DNA from 2 places in the Micromonospora sp. NPDC005220 genome. Region 2 is predicted to be linked to the other one. Evidence: riboswitches for the same ligand, from Rfam matches in the RefSeq annotation. Region 2 holds a riboswitch; the other holds the start of a gene.
The links. Region 2 has a riboswitch for S-adenosylmethionine ahead of ABZU52_RS26100 (aminotransferase class V-fold PLP-dependent enzyme). Riboswitches for the same ligand answer to the same signal wherever they lie in the genome.
Positions count from the first base shown of each region.

Region 1 (7,315 bases), on a different contig from region 2:
TCCGCTCAACCTGACCACCGCGCGCTACCTGCTGGCCGCCGTCGTCCTGGTCGCCATCCTGCTGCTCCGCGAGGGTGCCGGCGCGCTGCGGCACGGCGGTCGGGCACTGGAGGTGGTGGTGCTCGGAGTGGTCGGCTTCGCGGGCTTCAACCTGCTCACCAACCTGGCGCTGGAACACGCCGCCCCGCAGCAGGTCTCCCTCTTCGTGGCCACCACACCGGTGATCACTCAGCTCGTCCGCTGGGCCCGCGACGGCGTACGGCCGAAGCCTCTCCTGTTGGCCCTCTCCCTGGTGGCGCTCCTCGGAGTCGGTCTGGTGATCACGCGCGGGAGCCTGGCCGGGCTCGGCCAGTTCGGCCTCGGCGGGCTGATGATGATCGGCGCGGTGCTGGGCTGGGGCATCTACACCCACGGCGCCGGCCGGTTCGGCGAGTGGTCGCCGCTGCGCTTCACCACTCTGACCGCGCTCGCCGGCACAGCCGCCATGCTCATCCTGAGCATCGGCGCCGACGCCGTCGGCTGGCAGCACGCGCCGGCCGCCGCCGACCTCGTGGCGGTCACCCCGCAGCTGGGGTACGCCGCATTCGTGGGTGCCGTGATCGCGGTCCTGGCCTGGAACCTCGCCGCCCGACCCCGGACGATGTCGCAGCCCCAGTCGGGCGCGGTAACGGACCCGATCGCGGTGACCGATCCGGTGGCGGTGAGCGCCCGCTGACCCGCTGACCCGGTCGGCGGCGGCAGGGGACAACTCCGGTGGTCCCTCCATGGCAGGATGAACCGCCAGGACCAGCCGTTCCATCGATCCGTCGATGCCTGGTGAGGGGGCCGTTGTGACGTCGCTCGAAACCGAGGCCATGCGCAAGGCGGGCCAGGCGATCAGCGCGGACGCGAAGTCATTCGCCGACACGGTGCTACCCAAGGTTGCCTCGCTGACCCTGCCGCGGGATGCCTTTCCGATGTTCGCCTGGAACCTGCCGGACGACTACGAGCGTGTCCGGCAGGGCGTGGGCGACGTCGCCGCGGCGCTGCAGAAGACGATGGACTCGATCGGCACCGCACTGACCACCATCGCCACCCACTACGAGGAGCAGGAGCGGGTGCGGGGCGAGAACTTCACATACCAGGATTGAACGGAGCCGCGATGTCCGACTCCTCGCTCTACTCCGACCGACTCGACGGCGAGACCACCGAAAACCTGTGGGTGTTCGTCGGCATCCTCGGCACCGCGCTCGCGGCGGCCGTCTGGCCCACCGGTGGCGGCCCGGCGGTGGTGGCCGGCCTCACCGCACTTGTCGAGGTCAACATCCGCACGCCTGACCCGTGGGACAAGGGTTCCGAGGCGTGGAACGACATGAGCGACGTGTTCGAGCAGTGCAAGGCGAGGCTGACGCGGGCGCGCGGTGACGTCGACACCTACTGGGCCGATCAGGGCGCCGAGGCGTTCAAGGCGTTCCTGGAAACACGCATCGAGCCCGCGCTCGACGCGATCGCGCAGGCGGCGAGCAACGTCCGGAACATGTGCGACGACATGTGGTGGGGTCTGACGACGAACCTGGTCAGCTACCTCAGTGTCACGGGCGCGGCGCTGGTGGCGGCCGGCGTGGCCTACCTCTCCGGCCCCTACACACCGGCCGTGCAGTGGACGATCGTCGGAGCCTGGGCGGCGTTCGCCATCACGACGCTCACCGCCGTGCTGACCTTTGTGCAGCAGGTGTGGACGGCTGGGCGATGACCGATCAGCTCAACGGGCGCCTCGCCCGGATCGCCGAGGCGCAGGAAGCGGTCTACGAGGGCACTGACGACACGGGCACCGTGGTGGTCAGAGCCACCGGCGCCGGCCGGGTCGAAGACGTCTACCTCAGCCCGCAGGCGGTGCGCGACCTCGACGCGCAGGCCCTCGGTGCAGCGTGCGTGACAGCCGTGGCCGACGCGAGGATGATCGCCGCCCAGGCGCTCGCCGCAACGATCGCCGAGGTCTCCGGGCAACCCGCTCCGGTCGACGTTCCCGCATCGGTTCCGCAGACGTACGATCCGGCGTCGGCCGCCGAGGCCCTGCGCGCCGTCGCCCGGAGGGCCGGATGAACCCCGATGCCCTGTCGGCGATCCGTCGTGACATCGCCGCCGCGATGGAGTCCGCGGCAGATTTTGTCGAGCGGCCGGCGAGCGAGCACTATCAGGCCGCGGCCGGCGACGGCGCGGTGATCGCCACCGTCGGAGTGGGCGGTCAGCTGCTCGACGTACGGATCACGCCGCAGGCCCGGCGTGGAGTGGACAACCTCACCCTCGGCGAGCACGTACGCGATGCGATTCGCGCGGCCGAGGCCGAAGCCGAGCAGGCCCGCACGGCCCTGCTCGGGTCGCTGACCATCGGTGGCCGCTCGGTCGCCGACATCCTGGCCGACCCGGGGGCCGGTCTGCCCGGCACCGTTCGACCGCGGCGGCAGCGATGACTCCCGCGCAGCGCGCCGTGGTCACCATGGTGTCCGTCCTGGTCGCGATCATCGCCGTGTCGGGTGTGGTCTGGCTGCTCGCCGGCGGCGAACGGCCCACCGGCGGCGCCTTCGTGACCGCCGGCTGGATTCTCCTGGCCCTACTGGCCGCCTTCGGGGCGGTGGTGTTCTACCTCGGGCGTCGACGCCGGCGCTGACCAGCAGCGCGCCGCACGCCGGGATGCCGGCGGCCGGCTCACACCGTGGGATCTGCGGTAGCAACGACCGACAGCGTTGTCCTAGACTCGATCGCACAACTGCATACCTCATCCAGAGGGGCTGAGGGATACGGCCCGACGACGCCCCGGCAACCACCCCGCGCGCTCACCGCTGAGCGACCGGCGGGGCAGGTGCCAATTCCGTCCCCGCCGCACCGTGCGATGCGGGGAAAGATGAGAGGACCCTCGACATGACGTCGACGCTCGTCGCCTCCGGCATCGACACCTCCGCCAGCCCCGCCCGCGCCCTGGTCTGCCGTGCCTGCTCGGCCCGCTACCCGCTCGCCGCCCAGCACGCCTGTTACGAGTGTTTCGGCCCGCTGGAGGTCGACTACGACACCGCCGCACTGGCCACCGTCACCCGCGAGCAGATCGAGGCCGGCCCAAAGAACATCTGGCGGTACGCCGCACTGCTCCCCGCCGGTCAGGACCCGGCCAGCCGGGTCACCCTGGACCCGGGGTTGACCCCACTGGTGGCGGCCCCGCACCTCGCCGCCGAGCTGGGCATCACCGCGCCGCTCTGGGTCAAGGACGACAGCGCCAACCCCACCCACTCGTTCAAGGACCGGGTCGTCTCGGTGGCGCTCACCGCGGCCAAGGCGCTCGGCTTCACCCGGTTCGCCTGCGCGTCGACCGGCAACCTGGCCAACTCGGTGGCCGCCCACGCCGCCCGCGCCGGGGTGCCCTCGGTGGTCTTCATCCCCAGCGACCTGGAGCAGGGCAAGGTCATCACCACCGCTGTCTACGGCGGCGAACTGGTCGCCATCGACGGCTCGTACGACGATGTCAACCGGCTCTGCGGCGAGCTGGTGGAGACCGACGAATTCGAGGACACCGCGTTCGTCAACGTGAACGTCCGGCCGTACTACGCGGAGGGCTCCAAGACCCTCGGCTACGAGGTGGCCGAGCAGCTCGGCTGGCGGATCCCGGCGCAGGTGGTCATTCCGATGGCCAGCGGCGAGCTGCTCACCAAGATTGACAAGGCGTTCTCCGAGCTGGTGGAGATCGGCCTGGTCGAGGCGCCGGCCGGCGGCTGGAAGGTCTTCGGTGCGCAGTCCGCCGGCTGCAACCCGATCGCCACCGCCCTGCACGCCGAAACCGACACGATCGTCCCGGTCAAGCCGACCGGCATCGCCAAGTCACTCAACATCGGCGACCCGGCGGCCGGCCTCTACGCCCTGGAGGCGGTCCGCCGCACCGGTGGCTGGATGGAGTACGCCGACGACGACGAGATCCGGGCCGGCATCCGCGATCTCGCCCGTACCACCGGGGTCTTCGCCGAAACCGCAGGCGGGGTCACCGTGGCCGTGTTGCGCAAGCTGGTCGAATCCGGTCGGCTCGACCCGACGGCCGAGACCGTCGTGTTCAACACCGGTGAGGGTCTGAAGACCATCGACGCGGTGGCCGGCCAGGTCGGGCCGACCCACCACATCAAGCCCTCGCTGCGCGCCGCCCGGGATGCCGGCCTGCTCGGCTGATCCGCCGGCCGGCGCTCGGCGGCCAACCGGGTGGGGGATGGGCGGCCAGCCGGTTGGGGGAGCAGACGGATCCGCCGGGTAACTGGCTTTTCGCAGTGAGTGTGGAAAACCCGCCGCTACGGACTTGACGGCAGGAACCGGACGGCGCAAGATGCTCCGTGCGGGAGGGCATTTCGCCGAAGACTTTTGAAGTTCTTGCGACCCAACGCCGGAGGCGTTGTGCGAGTGTCCCTCCCGACCACGTTCGATCGGGCCAGCGATTAATTCGCTGGCCCGATCGCTTTTCCCGGGTGCACGCTCACCGGCATGAGCATCACGATCGCGTCGTTCGACGGCGCTGACCGGGCGTCGGTCGACGAGGCGTACCGGATCGGGTCGGCGGCCAACGACGCCGACCTGCCGGACTTCCCGCCCTCCTGCCGGCGCCGCTTCGACGCGCTGTTCCACACGCCGATGCCCGGCACGACGTCACTCTGGGCGCTGGCCCGACTGGACGGCGTGCCGGCCGGTTACCTCCAACTGGACCTGCCCGAGCTCGACAACACCGACAACGCCACCGCCGAGCTGCTGGTGCATCCCGAGCTGCGGCGCCGGGGAGTCGGCCGGGCCCTGCACGAGTACGGGGTGCGCCTGCTCCGCGAGCACGGCCGCAAGCGGGTGGTGGCCATGGCCGTCTCCGCGCTGCCCGACGGCCCCGCCCGAAGCGTGGCCGGCGACGCGTTCGCCACCGCGATCGGAGCCCAGCCCGCCCTCACCGAGGTGCGTCGGCGGCTCGACGTCAACAAGATCGACCGGGTTGCGCTGCGAGCGGCGCTCGCCGAGGCCCGCCCGCTGGCCGAGGGCTACCAGTCGGTCTGCTGGCAGGGGGCGACCCCGCAGGAGTACGTCGCCGACATCGCCTACCTCGACGGCCGGCTGCTGATGGACGCGCCCATGGGCGACGTGCAGTGGGAGCCGGAGCAGGTGGACGCCGAACGCATCCGCGGCAACGAACGGGCGCTGGACGCCCGTGGCCGGCGGCGCTACCACCTCGGGATGCGGCACGAGGCGTCCGGCCGGCTGGTCGCCTGGACGCTGCTCGATGTGGGCGCCTCCACCGACTGGCACGCGTACCAGCAGATCACCATCGTCGACCCGGCCCACCGTGGGCACCGTCTCGGCCTCATCGCCAAGGCGGAGAACCTGCACCACCTGCTCACCCACGAACCAGCGGTCCAGGTGATCGACACCTGGAACGCGGCCAGCAACAGCTACATGGTGGCGATCAACGAGCAGCTCGGCTTCCGCCCGGTTGACTCCTGGACCAACTGGCAGCTCACCCTCTGACAGGTCTCGGCGCTACTGCTCGCGGGCCTGGCTCAGGCATGCGTCGCTGTCGGGCATTCGCGCTGCTGCTCGCGGGCCTGGCTCAGGCATGCGTCGCTGTCGGGCATTCGCGCTACTGATCGCGGGCCTGGCTCAGGCATGCGTCGCTGTCGGGCATTCGCGCTACTGATCGCGGGCCTGGCTCAGGCATGATGGCGGGCATGACGGAGACCCCGCATCCCCTGTACGACAGGCACGCCGACACCCTCAACCGTGCGCTGACCGCGATCACGGAACGGGGCTACTGGTCCGCCTACCCTGAATCCCCCAGCCCCCGGGTGTACGGCGAAACCGCCGCCGCCGACGGGAAGGCCGCCTTCGAGGCGTACCTCGGTGGTGATTTTCCGCTCGACCAGCCCGGCAGCGGCGTTCGGGTCGCCACCGAGACGAGCCCGTTCGGGGTGGAGCTGGCGGTGCGTTACCCGCACGCCAGTACCGGCGAGCTGGTCAGCGCCGCCTCCGCCGCGTTGCCGGCCTGGCGCGACGCCGGCCCGCAGGCCCGGGTGGGCGTCTGCCTGGAGATCCTCGACCGACTGCACAAGCACATCTTCGAGCTGGCCAACGCGGTGCAGTTCACCAGCGGGCAGGCATTCGTAATGGCCTTCCAGGCCGGTGGCGCGCACGCGCTGGACCGGGCGCTGGAAGCGCTGGCGTACGGGTACGCCGAGATGACCCGGCACCCGGGCACGGCGGGCTGGGAGAAGGCCGCCGGCAAGGGTGACCCGCTGCGGATGACCAAGACGTTCCACGTGGTCCCGCGTGGGGTGGCGCTGGTGATCGGCTGCAACACCTTCCCGACCTGGAACTCGTACCCCGGGCTGTTCGCCTCGCTGGTCACCGGCAACCCGGTGATCGTCAAGCCGCACCCGCGCGCGGTGCTGCCGCTGGCCATCACCGTGAAGTACGCCCGGGAGGTGCTCGCGGAGGCCGGCTTCGACCCGAACCTGGTCCTGCTGGCCGCCGAGGCGCCCGGCGAGAAGCTCGCCAGCGATCTGGCCCTGCACCAGTCCGTCAAGATCGTCGACTTCACCGGTTCCACCGAGTACGGCGACTGGCTGGAGACGCACGCCCGGCAGGCTTCGGTCTACACCGAGAAGGCCGGCCTGAACACGATCGTCATCGACTCCACCGACGACTTCGCCGGCATGTGCCGCAACCTCGGGTTCACGCTGACCCTCTACAGCGGGCAGATGTGCACCACCTCGCAGAACATCCTCATCCCGGCCGGCGGCATCGAGACCGACCAGGGGCACAAGAGCTTCGACGAGGTGGCCGGCGGGATCGCCGGCGCGGTTGGCAAGCTCACCGCCGACCCGGCCCGGGGCGTCGAGCTGACCGGCGCCATCGTCAACGACGGGGTGCTGGAACGGCTGGCCGAGGTGACCAAGGTCGGCGAGCTGGTGCTGGAGTCGCGGACCGTGGCCCACCCGTCGTACGTCGACGCGGTGGTGCGTACCCCGACCATCGTGAAGCTGACCGCGGACGACGCGGAGACGTACGGCCGGGAGTGGTTCGGGCCGATCTCGTTCGCCATCGCGACCGACTCCACAGCGCACAGCCTGGAACTGCTGCGCCGGACGGTCGGCGAGAAGGGCGCGCTCACCGCCGGGGTCTACTCGACCGACGAGGCCGTGCTGGACGCGACCGAGGCGGTGGCGGTCGAGGTCGGGGTGCACCTGTCCTGCAACCTCACCGGCGGTGTCTTCGTCAACCAGTCGGCGGCGTTCTCCGACTTCCACGGCAGCGGGGCCAACGCGGCGGCCAA
Region 1 covers NZ_JBEXHP010000002.1:200,211-207,525, forward strand. Annotated here, with positions in the region: gene ABZU52_RS01940 (DMT family transporter) at 1-715, shown strand, start outside; gene ABZU52_RS01945 (hypothetical protein) at 831-1,130, shown strand; gene ABZU52_RS01950 (hypothetical protein) at 1,142-1,732, shown strand; gene ABZU52_RS01955 (YbaB/EbfC family nucleoid-associated protein) at 1,729-2,082, shown strand; gene ABZU52_RS01960 (YbaB/EbfC family nucleoid-associated protein) at 2,079-2,450, shown strand; gene ABZU52_RS01965 (hypothetical protein) at 2,447-2,647, shown strand; SAM riboswitch class I at 2,753-2,888, shown strand; gene thrC (threonine synthase) at 2,899-4,185, shown strand; gene ABZU52_RS01975 (GNAT family N-acetyltransferase) at 4,492-5,511, shown strand; gene paaN (phenylacetic acid degradation protein PaaN) at 5,712-7,315, shown strand, end outside.
Region 1: another riboswitch for S-adenosylmethionine. It lies ahead of thrC (threonine synthase); the one in region 2 lies ahead of ABZU52_RS26100 (aminotransferase class V-fold PLP-dependent enzyme).

Region 2 (7,315 bases):
GGCTTCGGTGACTTCCTCACCTCCCTGATGACCTGAGCCGTCAGGGGTGCGTCGGCGGCCAGGGCGGCGCCGCGCGCGGGCCGGGCCAGCCGGGCGGGGCGTACCCGACCGGGGCCGGGGCGGGAGCCAGCACCACCGGGATCGGCACCACCGGCTCGTCCGGCGCGTCCACCGGGCGCTGCGTACCGTCCGGGAAACGCAGCAGATAGCGGCTGCCGTCCCAGACCCCCGCCGGGGCCTGCGGGTCCCGACCGACGAAGAACGTCCGGTACGCGCTGATCGCGTCCAGCAGCTCCCGCTCCTCGCGAGCGGTCCGCTCCTGGTCGGCGGGCTTGCGGTCCAGGCCGCGCAGCGTCCCGTCGCGCAGCAGGGCCAGCCGGGTGGCGGCGGACTGGTAACCCCGCATCGCCCGCACCCCGGCGTCGCCGGCCACCCGTCGCGCCCAGCTACGGGCCGCGTGCCGCCTGCCGAGACTGCTCAGCGCGGCCACCTCGGGTGGGCTGAGCCAGCCGGCCCGTACGTAGTCGGGCAGGGCCCGCTCGGTGAGCCTGCCCTCCCAGGCGCGCAGCCACAGCGCCAACCCCACCGTGCCGAAGAAGACCGGCACCATGAGGCCCAGGAACCCGTACAGCATGATCATGGCCTCGCCGGTGGCCTGGGTCAGCGTGGGCAGCAGGTTCCACGTGCCGTGCAGCATCATCGCCAGCAGCAGGCCGGCGATCGGGGCGAGCACCCGGATGCGCCGGTCGGCCGTCCGGGAGGCGATCCCCAGCCCCACACCGGTCATCGAGGTGAAAAGGGGATGGGCGAACCCGAACAGCAGGATCCGCAGGATGAAGATCGCGATGACCTGCTGGATGCCGGTGGCCGGGCCGTACCGGTCGGCGCCGGACGCGTACCCCAAGCCGCCCAGGTAGAGGATGTTCTCCACCATCGCGAAGCCGACCGCGGAGAGCCCGCAGTAGACCAGGCCGTCGGTGATCCCGGACCACTCGCGGCGCCGGAACACCAGCAGCAGGATCGGGCCCAACGCCTTGGTCAGCTCTTCGATGAACGGCGCCACCAGCACCCCGGTGAGCGCGGACGGCAGACCCCAGTCGGCGAAACGGTTGGCCGCGAAGTCGTTCACGGTGAGCGAGGCGGCGGTGGAGACGAACGCCCCCCAGGCGAAGCAGAAGATCAGGTACTTCAGCGGCTCCGGTTCGTACCGGTCCAGCCAGAGGAAGCAGGCGACCAGCACCGGCACCGGCAGGATGGCGGCGACCACCCCGATCAGCAGGGCCTGCGCACCGAGCGACTGGCCGAGCGTGAAGACCATGAACACCGCGCACGCCGCGATGAACAGCACCACCCCGGCCAGCGCCAGGAACCGCCGCCAGCCCAGGCGGCGCCGCGGCATCCGGGGCGCCTCGCCGACGGACGGGGCGGCGGGCGCAGGCGGGGCGGCGGGCGACGACGGCAGCGGTGAACCGGGCGGGGTGTCGGCCATGCGGTCAGCGTAGCCATCCGTTGCCGGCTGGTTCGGCCGCATCGGCAGCCGCTATGCTGCCGGCAGGTCACGAGCGCCAGCGTCAAGCCCCGGCTTGCTGGCCGGCAACCCTCGTCGAGTTCGCGGTGGGGTGCCCCGGGTGATGACCGGGCCCAGCCCGATCGGTGTGCTGGGCAAGCGCGGACCCCGTCCCGATGTCGCACCCGGGGTCCCTGACCCCGGAGGTTCCGGCGTGTCCGTCACTCTCGTCCCCTCGCTGCCCACAGTGCCCACCGTGTCGTCGGCGCCGTCCGCGCCGCTCGACGTCCTCGGCGTGCCCGGCGAGATCAACCTGGACTACGCGGCCACCGCGCCGTGCGCGCGGGCCGCCGCCGACGCGGTGGCCGAGCTGCTGCCCTGGTACGCCAGCGTGCATCGCGGAGCGGGAGCGCTGTCGCGGCGCTGCACCCTCGCCTACGAGCAGGCCCGGCAGACCATCGGCGACCACTTCGGCGCTCGCGCCGACGATCACGTGATCTTCACCCGCAACACGACGGACGCGCTCAACCTGCTGGCGCGGGCCGTGCCGGCCGGCACCACTGTCGTCACGTTCGCCGGCGAGCACCACGCCAATCTGCTGCCCTGGCCGCGCGGGTCGGTGCGGCTGCCGGTGCCCAGCGACCCCGACGGGGCGGTACGCGATCTCGCCGCCGCCCTCACCGAGCTGCGCCGGAGCAGCAGCCCGGCGCTGCCGGTGCTGGTCGCGGTGACCGGTGCGAGCAACGTGACAGGTGAGCGGTGGCCGGTCGCCGAACTGGCCCGGGTGGCCCACCGGCACGGTGCCCGGATCGTGCTCGACGCCGCGCAGCTCGCCCCGCACGCCCCGGTCGACAGGCACACGCTCGACGTCGACTACCTGGCGGTGTCCGGCCACAAGCTGTACGCGCCGTTCGGTGCGGGCGTGCTGATCGGCCGGGCGGACTGGCTGGACGCCGCCCCGCCGTACCTGGCCGGTGGTGGCGCCACCAGCCACGTCGGGCCAGCCACCCACGACGTGACCTGGGCGACCGGCCCGGCGCGACACGAGGGCGGCACCCCGAACCTGCTGGGCGCGGTTGCGCTGGCGGCGGTGTGCGCGGCGCTCGACGACGCGGACCGGGCCGCGCTGGCCGCCCACGAGCAGGCCCTGCTGGCCCGGCTGCGGACCGGCCTGGCCGGCCTGCCGCACGTCGTCGAGCTGCGTACCTTCGGCCCGGACACGCCCCGGGTCGGCATCGTCTCGTTCGTGGTCGCCGGTTGGGACTCCACCGAGGTGGCCGCGCGACTGGCCACCGAGCACCACATCGGCGTACGGGACGGGTTGTTCTGTGCCCACCCGCTGGCCCGGCGTCTGCTCAGCGAGGCGGCGGAGCGTACCGGCCGACGGGACCTGCCGCCCACCGCGCTGCGCGCCAGCATCGGGTTGGGCAGCACGGCCGCCCAGGTGGACCGGCTGCTCGCGGCGCTGGCCGAGCTGGGCTGAGGCCCGGCCGGCGGCCTTCGCTCAACCGACCGGCGGGGCGGTGGGTGGCTTCGGCGCCTCGCCGGGCTCGGCGGGCTCACCGACCGGGCGTGACTGCTCCCCGAAGGCGGTGCGGATCCACCGGTTCGCCTCCTCCTGCTCGATCCCGGAGGCGACCAGCAGGTCGCTCGCCGTGGTACGGATCTGGGCGATCACCACGCTGCCGGAGAAGCCCACCCCGTCGCCGTACGCCCGGCCGGCCTCGCTGACCGCCCGCAGCGACCGTTCCCGAGCCTTCTGCGGCTCCTCGCCGACAGCGAACTCGTGCTTGAGCAGCCGGACCGACTCGGCGAGGTGGCCGATCGCGTCCGGCATCGGATCGGGTACCGGTTCCTCGTCCTCGATGAGCGTGACCGACCGGCGGATCAGCGTGCCGCTGTTGCGCATCGCCCGGTCGATGGGATCGGCCGCCTCCGCGTAGTGGGTCAGCTCGTCGCGGCGGTGCCAGCGGGCCGGGGAGAGGGTGGCGGTCTCCTTCGCCCCCTCGATCGCCTCGCCCAACGTGTTGAGTTCGTCCTTGTTGTTTCGGAGCCGATCAAGTGCGCGCTGGATGGTGGCCCGATCTCGGCTGCGCAGCCCGTCGGCGGTGGTGTCGAGTTGGGCGGCGAGCAGGTCCAGGGCGGGTCGGGCCGCCCGGTTGATCACCCGGAGCGGGTTCAACGGCAGCAGCACCGCCGTGACCAGCAACGCGATCCCACCCCCGAGGAACGCGTCGATGAAGCGGGGGATCTCCAGGTTCTGGGTCGACGGGCTCAGCGTCACGATCAGCACCGCCGTGGCCGCCGCCTGAATGACGATCGCGACACTCGCCCCGGCGAAGATCGTGAGCAGGATCGCCACAGTGACCACCAGGCCGAGCTGCCACGCCCCGGTGCCGAGTAGGTAGATCAGGAGGTCGCCGATGCCCACCCCGACTCCCACCCCGACGATCAACTCCACGGTCCGGCGGAACCGCTGGCCCACCGACGCGGCCAGGGTGCCGACCGCGGAGATCGGCGCGAAGACCGGTTGCGGGTTGCCGAGCAGCCGGTGCGAGACGAAGTACGCCAGCCCGGCCGCCAGGCCGGCCTGCACGGCGAGCCCGCCGGCCATCCGTACCCGGTGCAGCCGGTCGTGCAGGGTGGCCCGGCCGCGATGGCGCAGCTGTTCGGTGGCCTCGGCGACCCGCGCGCCGTCGATGTCCACCAGCCCTTCGCGCAGCGCGGTACGTCGCACGATCGGCTGTCGCTTGTCCCGCGCCCCGGCCATGGGCGCGACTACCCGTGGTGTGCCCGCTGAATCCTCCCTTCCCGCGCGTCGCGAGCGGATGCGGCAGACTCGGGCGGTGGTTGATCTGTTGGACCGGTGGCGGGCGGTGGCCCGGAATGCCGGCGCGAGGCCCGACCCGGACACCACCCGGGCCGGGGAGAAGCTGATCGCCAGGTGGAAGGAACCGCACCGGCACTATCACACGCTGGCCCACCTGACGACGGTGCTCGATCTGGTGGACCAGCACGCCGACCTGGCCGCTCGGGCCGACGTGGTCCGGCTGGCGGCCTGGTTCCACGACGCGGTCTACCAGCCCCGGGCCGCTGGCGACGCCAACGAACGGGACAGCGCCGCACTGGCCGAGAGCGTGCTCACCGGGCTCGGGGTGCCGGCGACAACGGTTGCCGAGGTACGCCGACTGGTGCTGCTCACCGCCGGGCACGCGGTGACGCCCGGCGACCGGGACGGCGCGCTGCTCTGCGATGCCGACCTGGCCGTGCTGGCCGCGCCGCCAGCCCGTTACGAGCGTTACGCGGCGGCGATCCGCCGGGAGTACGCCCATGTGCCGGAGCCGGCCTTCCGGGCTGGACGGGCCGCCGTGTTGACCGGCCTGCTGGCGCTGCCCGCGCTGTTCCGGTTGCCACCGCTGACGAGGCAATGGGAAGAACCCGCCCGAGACAACGTGCGCCGCGAGTTGGCCACCCTCACCGGGGAGCCGGGGAACGCGGGCTGACCAGGTGCTTCGGCCGACGCAGGCCGGCGGCGCGGAGCAACCGGACCAGCTCCCGACTCGGCACCACCTGGGCGCCGAGCCACACCGCCGCCGAAAACCGGTCGGCCGGAATGTCGTAGTGGTCCCGGTCGAAGCCGCGCCGGGGCGCGCCGAGCGCCTCGGCGAAGGCGTGCAGCTCGGCGTACGACACGTCACTGATCAGGTGTGACCAGAGCCGACCTCGCCACGGCCAGGCCGGCCGGTCCAGGTAGAGCATGGTGCCCAAGTTATCCCGCGCAGTCGATCATGTTGATGATCGCCCGTCGGCGACCTAACCTCGGCTGCATGGGCCCCACCGCGCTCCTCGATGACCTGCGCGCCGCGCTCGGTGCCGACGCCGTGCTCACCGACCCGGACCTGCTGCGCACGCACCAGCGGGACGAGGCCGACCTGTGCGCCGCCGGCATGCCACTGGTGGTGACCCGCCCACGCACCACCGAGCAGGTGGTCGCCGTGGTCCAGGCGGCGGCGCGGCACGGCGTACCGGTGGTGCCGCAGGGCGCGCGGACCGGGCTGGCCGGCGCGGCGAACGCGGTGGACGGCGCGGTGCTGCTCAGCACCGTCGCGATGAACGAGATCCGGGAGATCGACCCGGTGAGCCGGATAGCGGTGGTCCAACCCGGGGTGGTCAACGCGGCGCTGGCCGGGGCGGTGGCCAAGGAGGGCCTCTGGTATCCGCCGGACCCGGGCTCCTGGGAGTCGTCCACCATCGGCGGCAACGTGGCCACCAACGCCGGCGGCATGTGCTGTGTGAAGTACGGCGTGACCACCGAGTACGTGCTCGGCCTGGAGGTGGTGCTCGCCTCCGGCGAGGTGCTGCGCACCGGCCGACGTACGGCCAAGGGGGTGGCCGGGTACGACCTGACCCGACTGTTCGTCGGTTCGGAGGGCACCCTCGGCGTGATCACCGAGGTGACCGTGGCGCTGCGGCCCGCCCCGGCCGACTCGCTGACCCTGGTGGCGGTCTTCGGATCCACCGCCACGGCCGGCGCGGCGGTGGCCGAGATCGCGGCTCGCGGGCTCACCCCCAGCCTGCTGGAGTTGCTGGACCAGACCCACCTGCGGGCGATCGAGGCGTACCAGCCGATGGGGTTGCGGACCGACGCGCAGGCCCTGTTGCTGGCCGCCGCCGACACCGGCACCCGGGCGGCGGACGACCTGGCCGTGCTGGCCGAGGTGTGCGAGGCCGTCGGCGCCGACGAGGTCTACGCGGCCACCGACGCGGTGGAGGCGGCGGCGCTGCTCCAGGCTCGCCGGTTGGCCCACCCGGCCATGGAGAAGTTCGCGGCGGACACCTACCCGGGCGGCAACGGCGGTCTGGTGATCGACGATGTGGCGGTGCCGCGCGGCGCACTCGCCGAGCTCCTGGACGGGGTCGCCCGGATCGCGGCCGAGTGCGAGGTGCCGATCGGCGTGGTGGGGCACGCCGGGGACGGCAACATGCACCCGAACATCGTGGTCGACCGGGCCGACCCGGCGAGCGTGCAACGGGGCCGGCGGGCGTTCGACGAGATCATGCGGCTCGGCCTGGATCTGGGCGGCACGTGCACCGGCGAGCACGGGGTGGGGCTGCTCAAACGGGACTGGCTGGCCCGGGAGATCGGGCCGGTCGGCGTCCGGGTGCATCAGGCGATCAAGTCGGCGCTCGACCCGGCCGGCCTGCTCAACCCGGGCAAGGTGCTCTGACCGGCTGCGGTCAGCCCTTGACCTCGGCCGGGGTGGCCTGGGTGAGCAGCAGCAGGATCTCCCCGGCGACCGGCGTCAGTTCCTCACCCGGGCAGTCCTGCGAGGTGATCAGCCCGGCCGAGGTGATGAGGCTGGACGTCAGCGCGTCGATGCAGGTGGTCCGGTACCGCCGGGCCTGATCGGTCTCGGCGGCCAGCGCCGGGTTGGCGAGCAGCACCTGGAGCCGTTCGGTCAGCTCCGGTGCGAGGGTGCCCCGGGAGGTCACGCCGTCCCCGGCGCAGTCGATGCACTGCCACGCGCCGTTGCGCTCGACGCTGAGGGTGCGCATCGGCCCGTCTTCGCCGAGCCGCTGGAGCAGGCTGACCTGACCGGCGGCGACGGTGGTGGGGATCTCCAACTGCGAGCTGCCACCCGCCGTGCCGGCGGTCGGTTGCGCCACCGGGGTCCTCGGCTTGTCCCGCTCGAAGAGCGAGCACCCGGTCAGGGCGCCGACGAGCACGACAGCGAGCAGGGGTACGAGCAGACGAGGGCGCGCGCGGGGTAGCACGGGCGGAAACCTACCCCACCGTAGGTAGCGTTC
Region 2 covers NZ_JBEXHP010000099.1:2,825-10,139, forward strand. Annotated here, with positions in the region: gene ABZU52_RS26090 (hypothetical protein) at 1-36, shown strand, start outside; gene ABZU52_RS26095 (PrsW family intramembrane metalloprotease) at 41-1,531, opposite strand; SAM riboswitch class IV at 1,555-1,675, shown strand; gene ABZU52_RS26100 (aminotransferase class V-fold PLP-dependent enzyme) at 1,746-2,990, shown strand; gene ABZU52_RS26105 (FUSC family protein) at 3,012-4,214, opposite strand; gene ABZU52_RS26110 (metal-dependent phosphohydrolase) at 4,354-5,010, shown strand; gene ABZU52_RS26115 (DUF4031 domain-containing protein) at 4,982-5,266, opposite strand; gene ABZU52_RS26120 (FAD-linked oxidase C-terminal domain-containing protein) at 5,335-6,735, shown strand; gene ABZU52_RS26125 (hypothetical protein) at 6,746-7,282, opposite strand.